Regions from separate parts of the Paenibacillus sp. JNUCC 35 genome, predicted to be linked through region 1. Evidence: riboswitches for the same ligand, from Rfam matches in the RefSeq annotation. Region 1 holds a riboswitch; the other holds the start of a gene.
What was found. A riboswitch is a leader RNA that binds a small molecule or an ion and turns the genes downstream of it on or off. The one in region 1 is predicted to bind S-adenosylmethionine.

Region 1 (4,423 bases):
TTTCACGGTTCCGGCAATGCCGACGCCTTCTTTCAGCTTGATCAGGCCGTTCTTCTCCAGAAGAATCAGAGCGCGTGCGCCGTTGGAAGGATCGTTCGGGATGGCGATCGTTGCGCCGTCTTTCAGTTCGCCGAGCGCTTTCACTTTACGGGAATAGCCGCCGAACGGTTCGATATGAACGTTGCCAACGCTGACAAGTTTAGAGCCTTTGCTTTTATTGAACTCTTCCAAGTAAGGAAGGTGCTGGAAGAAATTGGCGTCCAGCTGTTTCTCGTTAAGCTGCGTGTTCGGCAGAACGTAGTCCGTAAACACTTTAATGTCCAGGTTAACGCCTTCCGCTTTCAGTTTGTCTTTAACGAACTCCAGAATCTCGGCTTGCGGTACGGCAGTCGCGCCGATTTTCAAGGTAACGGCGGCTTTCTCGCCGGTACCTGCGCCGGAAGCCGGTGTAGCCGTAGCCGAAGGTTCGGCTTTTTGTTTGCCGCAGGCTGCAAGAGCCGTCATTGCGACGATCAGAAACAAGACGATCAGTGAACGTTTTTTCATAAAGGTTTCCTCCTTGGATTCGGTTATCTATCACATCATTTGCGCGTGAAATAGAGAACGAAACGGTCTCCGATCATCTGCAAAATTTGCACGAGAATAAGCAAAATAACGACGGTCGCAATCATGACTTCCGTCTGGAAACGCTGGTACCCGTAGCGGATAGCCAGGTCACCGAGGCCGCCGCCGCCGACCATACCGGACATGGCCGTGTAGGATACGAGCGTAACGGTGGTGATCGTAATGCCGGCGATAAGGCCGGGAAGAGCTTCCGGCAGCAGAACGCGGCGGACGATCTGGAATCTGCCCGCGCCCATGGACTGGGCGGCTTCGATAATGCCGCGGTCCACCTCGCGCAAAGCCGTCTCGACGAGACGCGCGAAGAAAGGCGCGGCCGCGATGACAAGCGGCGGAATCGTTCCCTTGACGCCGATGGAAGTGCCGACGAGAAGCTTCGTCAGCGGAATCGCGGCGATCATCAGAATGATGAAAGGGAAGGAACGCAGCACGTTGACGATAAACGAGATGACGATGTTGAACGTGCGGTTTTCCAGCAGACTTCCTTTCGAAGTCAGATAGAGCAGCACGCCGATCGGCAGCCCGATTACGAATGTGAACAGGGCCGAAAGGCCGAGCATCATCATCGTGTCGTTCGTGGCGGTTCCGATTTCGCTCCAATCGATTTTAGACCAATCCATTCGAATACACCTCCACATCCAGACCGTGCTCGCGCAGGAGACGGATCGTATTCTCCGCCGCATCCCGCGGGCCCTGCAGTCGAACGACGAGCTGTCCGTAAGGCGTGTTTTTCATCCGGGAAATGGTTCCCTGCAGGATGGAGAACGTCACGCCTGTCTGCTGAACCGTTCTGGATAAAATCGGCTCGTACGTAGTTTCACCGAGAAAGGTGATTTTCAGCACCGTGCCGTCCTGGGAGGGAACTCCCGAAGTGTCCGGCTTGTCGATCTCAACCGAATCCGCAACCTGTTCGATGAACTGCCGGGTTACGTCGTGCCGCGGCTTCAGGAATACTTCCGCCACTGGCCCGTGCTCCACGATCTGGCCCTCATGAATGACGGCGACGCGGTCGCAGATGGAGCGGATGACCTGCATTTCGTGCGTAATGAGCACGATGGTGATCTTCAGCTTGCGGTTGATGTCCAGCAGCAGATTGAGAATGGAATTCGTCGTCTGCGGGTCGAGTGCGGAAGTCGCTTCGTCGCACAGCAGGACGTGCGGATTCGTCGCAAGTGCGCGCGCGATGCCGACACGCTGCTTCTGGCCCCCGGACAACTGGGCCGGGTACTTCTTGCCGTGCTCGGTCAGTCCGACCAGGGCAAGGAGCTCGGCGACGCGGCGCCGTGCTTCCGATTTGGCCGTACCGGCCAGGCGAAGCGGGAACGCGATGTTCTCTTCCACCGTAGCGGAGGAGAGGAGATTGAAATGCTGAAAGATCATGCCGATCCGGCGGCGCTGATCTTGAAGCTTCTTGGTACTGAGAGCCGTTAGGTCAACGCCGTCCACGACGACGCTGCCCTCGGTCGGGCGCTCCAGGAGATTGATCGTCCGGAGCAGGGTGCTTTTGCCGGCGCCTGAATGGCCGATAATGCCGTATATCTCGCCTTTATCAATCGTGAGATTAATTTCTTGCAGCGCGTGTGTTATGCGGGATCCGCTGCCGTATTGCTTGCGCAGCTTCCTGATTTCGATCAATTGCTTCACCTTCTTTGCTTGAAAATAAGAAAAAAGCCCATTTTGTAAAGACAAAAAGGGCTTTTCCGGTATCGAAAACGACCTTCTCATCTGCCAGAATCCGCCTGGATCCTGAAGGAATTGGCACCATTGTCATCGCGCATATTGCTGCGATCGGTTGCCGGGCTTCGCAGGGCCTTGTCCCTCCGCCACTCTTGATAAGAATCGGTATAGTATGAGGTTGTCTTAAATTAGACGATAAAATGACAATTCCGAGTATAACCTAAGGATTTTTTGAAGTCAACGGTTATTTTACCCTTGGTAAATATAAACAAGTAGGAGATGTGCAGCATGGCTTTCATCCAATGTGATTTTTATTCCGAAGTACTCGGCATGTCAACTTCTATCCAAGTGATTCTGCCTCAGCAGACGACCAGTCAAATCGGGTTGGAAGGCAGTGCGGCGGGCCGCAGGCACCCGACCTTGTATCTGCTGCACGGATTGTCGGACGACGATTCGATCTGGATGCGGAGAACGGCTATCGAGCGGTATGCCGCTCCTCTCGGGCTGGCCGTCGTGATGCCGAATGCGGCGCGCAGCTTCTATACGGATATGGAGAACGGGTACGATTATTGGACGTTCCTGTCCGAAGAGCTCCCGCAGGTTTGCCGTTCCTTCTTTCCGCTGTCGGACCGCCGGGAGGACAATTTCGTGGCCGGTCTGTCGATGGGAGGCTACGGAGCTTTCAAATGGGCGCTGAAAAAGCCGGATCAGTTCGCGGCCGCCGCCAGTTTATCGGGTGTCACGCAGGTGAAAGAAATTGAAAAACGGTTCCCCAAAGATTTCCGGCTCGTGTTCGGAAACAACCCGGAGCTGCTGGGAGCAGGCGATCTGTTTGCGCTGGCCCGTCATGCGGCGGAGAAGAAGACGGAGCTGCCGGCTCTTTACCAGTGCTGCGGGACGGATGATTTTCTATACGAGGAGAATACCGCCTTCCGCGATTATGTGCAAAGTCTGAATATTCCCCTCCTATATGAAGAGGAAGAGGGGAGAGTCCACGACTGGAGCTATTGGGATCAGCAGATCAGCCGGGTTCTGGACTGGCTTCCGCTCAAACGTCAGACCGAGTAGAACGCCTTGCCGTTACACGGGCTGCGTGCCGCAACCGAAAAAAGCTTCCCCGCCGTATGGCTGGGGAAGCTTTTTGTTTCGCGCCGGGTTTCGCGCCGGACGCTTATGCTTCGAGTTCAATCTCGAACGTTTTGATTTCATAAGGCTGGAGCACGAAAGAAATCGTTCCATCATGGACGACAGGCCCTTCGGGCTTCTCCATCAAGTTCGTTTCCCGCCAGGAAACGATGCGGAAATCGCTCGTCAACTGAAGCGCGTTGCGGCTTCCGGAGTAATCGTGAACACGCACGATGACTTTGCCGGAATCCTCGGCTTTTTTGACGGCGGAGATCATGGCGGTGTCTCCCGACAAAGTGAACATCGAACGGGACGGAACTTCCGCGGTTCCCACCGAAGCCCGGAGCGGGCTGTTCAGCATCCAGGCCTGCTTGACGGTCTGGCCCTGCAGCCAATCTCCCCGGTGGGGCAGCAGGGAATAGGTGAAGGCATGATGCCCCTGGTCCGCTTGGGTATCCGGATGGGTCGCGCATTTGATCAAGGTGAGGCGCATCACGTTCCCCTTGATGTCGTATCCGTACTTGCAGTCGTTGAGCAGGCTGACGCCGTAGCCCCGGTCCGAAAGATCGGCCCACTGGTGCCCGACGGTCTCGAACCGCGCCCAATCCCAGCTCGTGTTCCAGTGATTCGGACGCTTCACGTTGCCGAACTGGATGTCGAAGGTCGCTTCCGTTGTACGGATATCGACGGGGAAGGCCGCTTTCAGCAGCTGCTTCTGTTCATGCCAGTCGGCTTCCGTCACGAAATCAATGCGCGGGTGGCTGCCGTACACCACCAGATCTTGGCTGATCGACGAATTCCGGTACACCCAGTTGAAGCGGATCACGGCACGAAGCGGCCCTTCCTCGACCAGTTCGGCGCCCTTGAAATCCCGGATTTCCTGCATGTTTTCCTGATAAAAGAGGTCGATATCCCACGCCTCGTGAGCGAGCGGCTTATCCTCGAAAAGCTGGAGCACGTTACCCTTTGCGCCCGGCGCCAATACTTCACGCCGCTGCTC
Region 2 (4,423 bases), 2.7 Mb from region 1:
GACACCGGATCGTTTTCGTTCGGTAAAGATAAAAGTACGATACGCAACTCGGATGGCCACAGCTACGGATACATGGGTCCCACAAGAGCGATTGAAGTATCCTCAAATACTTACATGTCCGCTATGATAGGAATTCCTTTCTATAACAAGTATCAAAAAAAATCGGGTGAGTTGTGGGATAAACACATGGCGGAATTCGGTCTGGGCGTTCTGACAGGCAGCGGGTTACCCAGAGAAATAGAAGGTTTCTCAGAAATCGATGCCGCCGCCAAAACGAGTAGTTATCAATCCGCCATGGTTTATGCCTCCTGGGGACAAAACGAAAAGTACACCACTTTGCAGCTAACTCAATTTGCCGCTACCTTGGGCAGCCGCGGCAAAAGAATGAAACCGCAGTTCGTGGAAGAAATTCTCGATTCCGACGGCAAGGTCGTCAAAGGCTACGAACCGGAGATTCTGAATCAAGTCGATCTTCCCAAAACCTACTGGGATACGGTCATTAACGGGATGAAAAGCGGAGCGGAAGGCATCGACAAACTGCCATATCCGGTAGCCCGTAAAACCGGTACTTCGACGCAGCAGGTTTCTGGCGGAACTGTCGATAACGCGGTGTTCATTTCCTTCGCGCCCGCTCAAAATCCTAAGCTGGCTGTTGCCGTAGTCGTGCCGGAAGGCGGTTACGGCCGTTACGGGGCGTCACCGATCGCGGCCAAGATTTACGAAGCCTACGACCAGTACATCGGCGGCCTCAGCACACCCAAAAAATAATAACGGCACAAAAATAGCATCGGCTTCCATTTCGTTCTTGGTCAAGAACAATGGAAGCCGATGCTTTGTTAGGTCGACGTCGTCATTCTGCATAGTCAAATCCACCCTTTTTTACGGAAGAGTAGGAACATGCACAGCCCGAGTACACCCATAAATCCGAAAATGAATAAATCCGCATAAGGAACAGTCAGCAGTCCGAGAATGTCGGTGAAGTTCATTCCGAAAATACCGGTGATGAAGGTCAGTGGCATAAAGATCGTGGTCAGTGCGGTAAAAATACGCATGATTTCATTCGCGCGGTTCGCTACGCTGGACTGATAAGCTTCTCGTAAGTTGCCCATGAGATCGCGGAGCGTATCGAAGGTGTCGACGATTTTGACGGCATTTTCGTGAATGTCGCCGAAATATTTTTGCAGCTGGTTATCGATCAGCTTCAGTTCTTTGCGGTTTAGTGTCGCCACAACGTCGCGCTGCGGCACAAGCATTTTTTTCAGCCACAAAATTTCCCCGCGGAGACCGACGATCTCGTTCAAATGGGATTTTTTCGTGTGCATCAGGATATCTTCTTCAAGCTTCTCGATCTTATCTTCGATCCGGTCCCCGACAATGACGTAGTTGTCAACGACAAGGTCAACCAGATGATACAGGAAGCGGTCCGGGCTGTTAACCTCTTCATCCCAAAGAAAGGGCTTGATGGCACGGAGCTCCTGGATTTTCTGTCTCGTAACGGTAATGATGAAATGCCTGCCCAGAAAAATATTGAGTGCGCGAAGAAAGATTTCTTCATCATCAAACCGGATACTGTTGATTACAATAAAATAGTGCGTGTCGTAAATTTCGATTTTGGGCCGCTGTTCTTCTTCGCTGAGACAATCCTCTACGGCCAGATCGTGAAGATGGAAGAGCGGCTGCAGCTGCTCCAGATCGTCCACATCCGCATCGATCCAGTAAAAACCGGATTCGGGTGGTGTCAGCGCTTCGTGAATGTCTTCAACCAGCGTAAAAGCGCCCTTGTGTACCAGGCGTGTTTTCATCCGTTTCACCTCTTTATGCGAAACGGCGCACAGCACTCCGGTCCGTAGGGAAACTACGGACGCTGGAGTGCCGGCCCCGGTTCGCTGCTATTCGATTTTGATCGTACCGGGTAAAGCGTCTACTTCTCGGTCGGTCCCCGTCCATCCGTATGTTCCCCCCTTTATCATTCCGTGTCGAATATACTTGTCTAGTATATACCTACATTTTCCACGATTCAAGCATCAAACTCTGGTACTTTTCTCCTGTCAATCCCCGTAGTCTGGGGATTTTTTATCCTATGCGGGAGAAGGGTTTGAGGTGCGGGCGAACGATCGGACAAACAGCTTGGAGGGTTCATACGGAATGCGGCCTGCGCCAAAGAGGCAACCGTCATGCGACGCCACACATGCGCCAGTAGCCGCGAACGTTGTGAAAGACATCCATTTCTCTCTTAGCAAGTTTATTATGTGCAACTTTTCAAAAAGCACTTGACATTTGCCCGGTAACCATTAAGATAGGAGATAACTGAATAAACTTTCTTATCAAGAGTAGGTGGAGGGACTGGCCCGATGATACCCGGCAACCGACATTGTAACCCCCGAGGGGCAATGCACGGTGCTAATTCTTGCGGGAGCCGTATGAATAGCGGCTTCTGGGAGATGAGAGAGGAGCATGTTGCATAGGGATGAACAGGCCTTTCTCAACTTTTTGAGAGAGGCCTGTTTTGATTTCTTTCGAGGAGGAATGACCGATGCCGATTAAAATACCTGATAATCTTCCGGCTAAAGAAGTGCTGAACCAAGAAAATATTTTTGCGATGGATGAGACGGTTGCCTACCATCAAGATATCCGCCCTCTGCGGATTGCGATTCTGAATCTGATGCCGACCAAGGAAACGACGGAAACCCAGTTGCTGCGCCTCCTGTCCAATACGGCTCTTCAGGTCGAATTTGTCCTGCTTCATCCTAAAACCCACACTTCCAAAAACACTTCTCCCGAGCACCTGGAGATGTTTTATAAAACGTTTGAAGATATCAAAGACGAAAGATTCGACGGAATGATCATTACCGGGGCACCCGTTGAGCAAATGGATTTCGAGAATGTTCATTACTGGGATGAGCTGAAGAACATCATGGACTGGAGCGTAGACAACGTAACCTCGACGCTTCATATATGTTGGGCTTCCCAGGCCGGACTTTATCATCATTTCGACGTGCCGAAGTACACGGTGGACAAAAAAGTGTTCGGTGTTTTCCCGCACATCATTGCGGAAGAGAACGTGAAGCTGCTCCGCGGGTTCGACGAGTTTTTCTTCGTTCCCCAGTCGAGACATACGGAAGTGCGCCGTGAAGACATCGAGAAGGACGGACGGCTCGTGATTTTATCGGAATCGGAAGAAGCCGGCATCTATATCGTGGCGACGAAGGACGGCAAGCAAATTTTCGTAACGGGACATTCCGAGTATGATCCGTTGACACTGAAATGGGAGTACGACCGTGACGTCAATAAAGGCATGGACGTGGAGATCCCGAAAAATTATTATCCGAACGATGATCCGAGCAAGAAGCCGATGATCACGTGGAGAGCGCATGCGAATCTCCTGTTCTCCAACTGGCTGAACTATTACGTTTACCAGGAAACGCCGTATGATCTTAATGCGGGTCGTGAACTCAGCGCGCTTAGTGCCTGTCTATAGTATAGAACGAATGATACCTAAAGGAGAGATTCCACGCATGAACATCGAAAGTCGATTGGCCCAAATCGGTTCGGTTTCCGAACCTGTGACCGGAGCGGTGAGCTTCCCTGTGTACCAGGCAACGGCGTTCCGCCATCCGCGTCTTGGAGAAAGCACCGGATTCGATTATGCCCGCACGAAAAGTCCGACCCGCAGTGTGCTGGAGGACGCGATTGCCGATCTGGAATCCGGAGACGCCGGCTTTGCCTGTTCCTCCGGCATGGCGGCGCTGCAGACCATTTTCACGCTGTTCAGCCAGGGGGACCATCTGATTGTATCTCTGGACCTTTACGGCGGTACATACCGCCTGCTGGAGCAGATCATGTCCCGCTTCGGCGTGAGCGCTTCCTATGTGGACACCAATGACGTCGAAGCGCTGGAAGAAGCCTGTCGTCCGAACACGAAAGCGATTCTGATCGAAACGCCGACAAATCCGCTCATGATGGTCACGGACTTGAAGCTCGTCTGCGGCTGGGCCAAGAGTAAACAGCTTCTCTCCATCGTGGACAATACGCTGCTCACTCCTTATCTGCAGCGTCCCATCGAGCTTGGCGCGGATATCGTCATCCACAGCGCGAGCAAATATTTGGGCGGCCACAATGATGTGCTGGCCGGTCTGATCGTGACCAAGGGGCAGGAGCTTTCGGAACAAATGGCGTTCCTGCACAATTCCATCGGCGCCGTGCTCGGCCCGCAGGACAGCTGGCTGCTCATGAGAGGGATGAAAACGCTCGCTCTGCGCATGGAACGGCATGAACATAACGCAACGGCGATCGCCCGTTATTTGCAGTGGCATCCGCTTGTAACGGATGTATACTATCCGGCGCTCGAATCCCATCCGGGATATGCGATCCAGAACAGGCAGTCGTCCGGCAACACGGGAATTTTCTCCTTTAAAGTAACGGA

Region 2: another riboswitch for S-adenosylmethionine. It lies ahead of metA (homoserine O-acetyltransferase MetA); the one in region 1 lies ahead of AC2TF6_RS11095 (methionine ABC transporter ATP-binding protein).

Annotation. Positions count from the first base shown of each region.
Region 1 covers NZ_CM177771.1:2,395,164-2,399,586, forward strand. The annotation lists gene AC2TF6_RS11085 (MetQ/NlpA family ABC transporter substrate-binding protein) at 1-546, opposite strand, end outside; gene AC2TF6_RS11090 (methionine ABC transporter permease) at 582-1,241, opposite strand; gene AC2TF6_RS11095 (methionine ABC transporter ATP-binding protein) at 1,228-2,256, opposite strand; SAM riboswitch class I at 2,340-2,460, opposite strand; gene AC2TF6_RS11100 (alpha/beta hydrolase) at 2,587-3,366, shown strand; gene AC2TF6_RS11105 (alpha-mannosidase) at 3,470-4,423, opposite strand, start outside.
Region 2 covers NZ_CM177771.1:5,119,465-5,123,887, reverse strand. The annotation lists gene AC2TF6_RS23125 (peptidoglycan D,D-transpeptidase FtsI family protein) at 1-768, shown strand, start outside; gene corA (magnesium/cobalt transporter CorA) at 864-1,802, opposite strand; SAM riboswitch class I at 2,319-2,448, shown strand; gene metA (homoserine O-acetyltransferase MetA) at 2,534-3,478, shown strand; gene AC2TF6_RS23110 (PLP-dependent transferase) at 3,516-4,423, shown strand, end outside.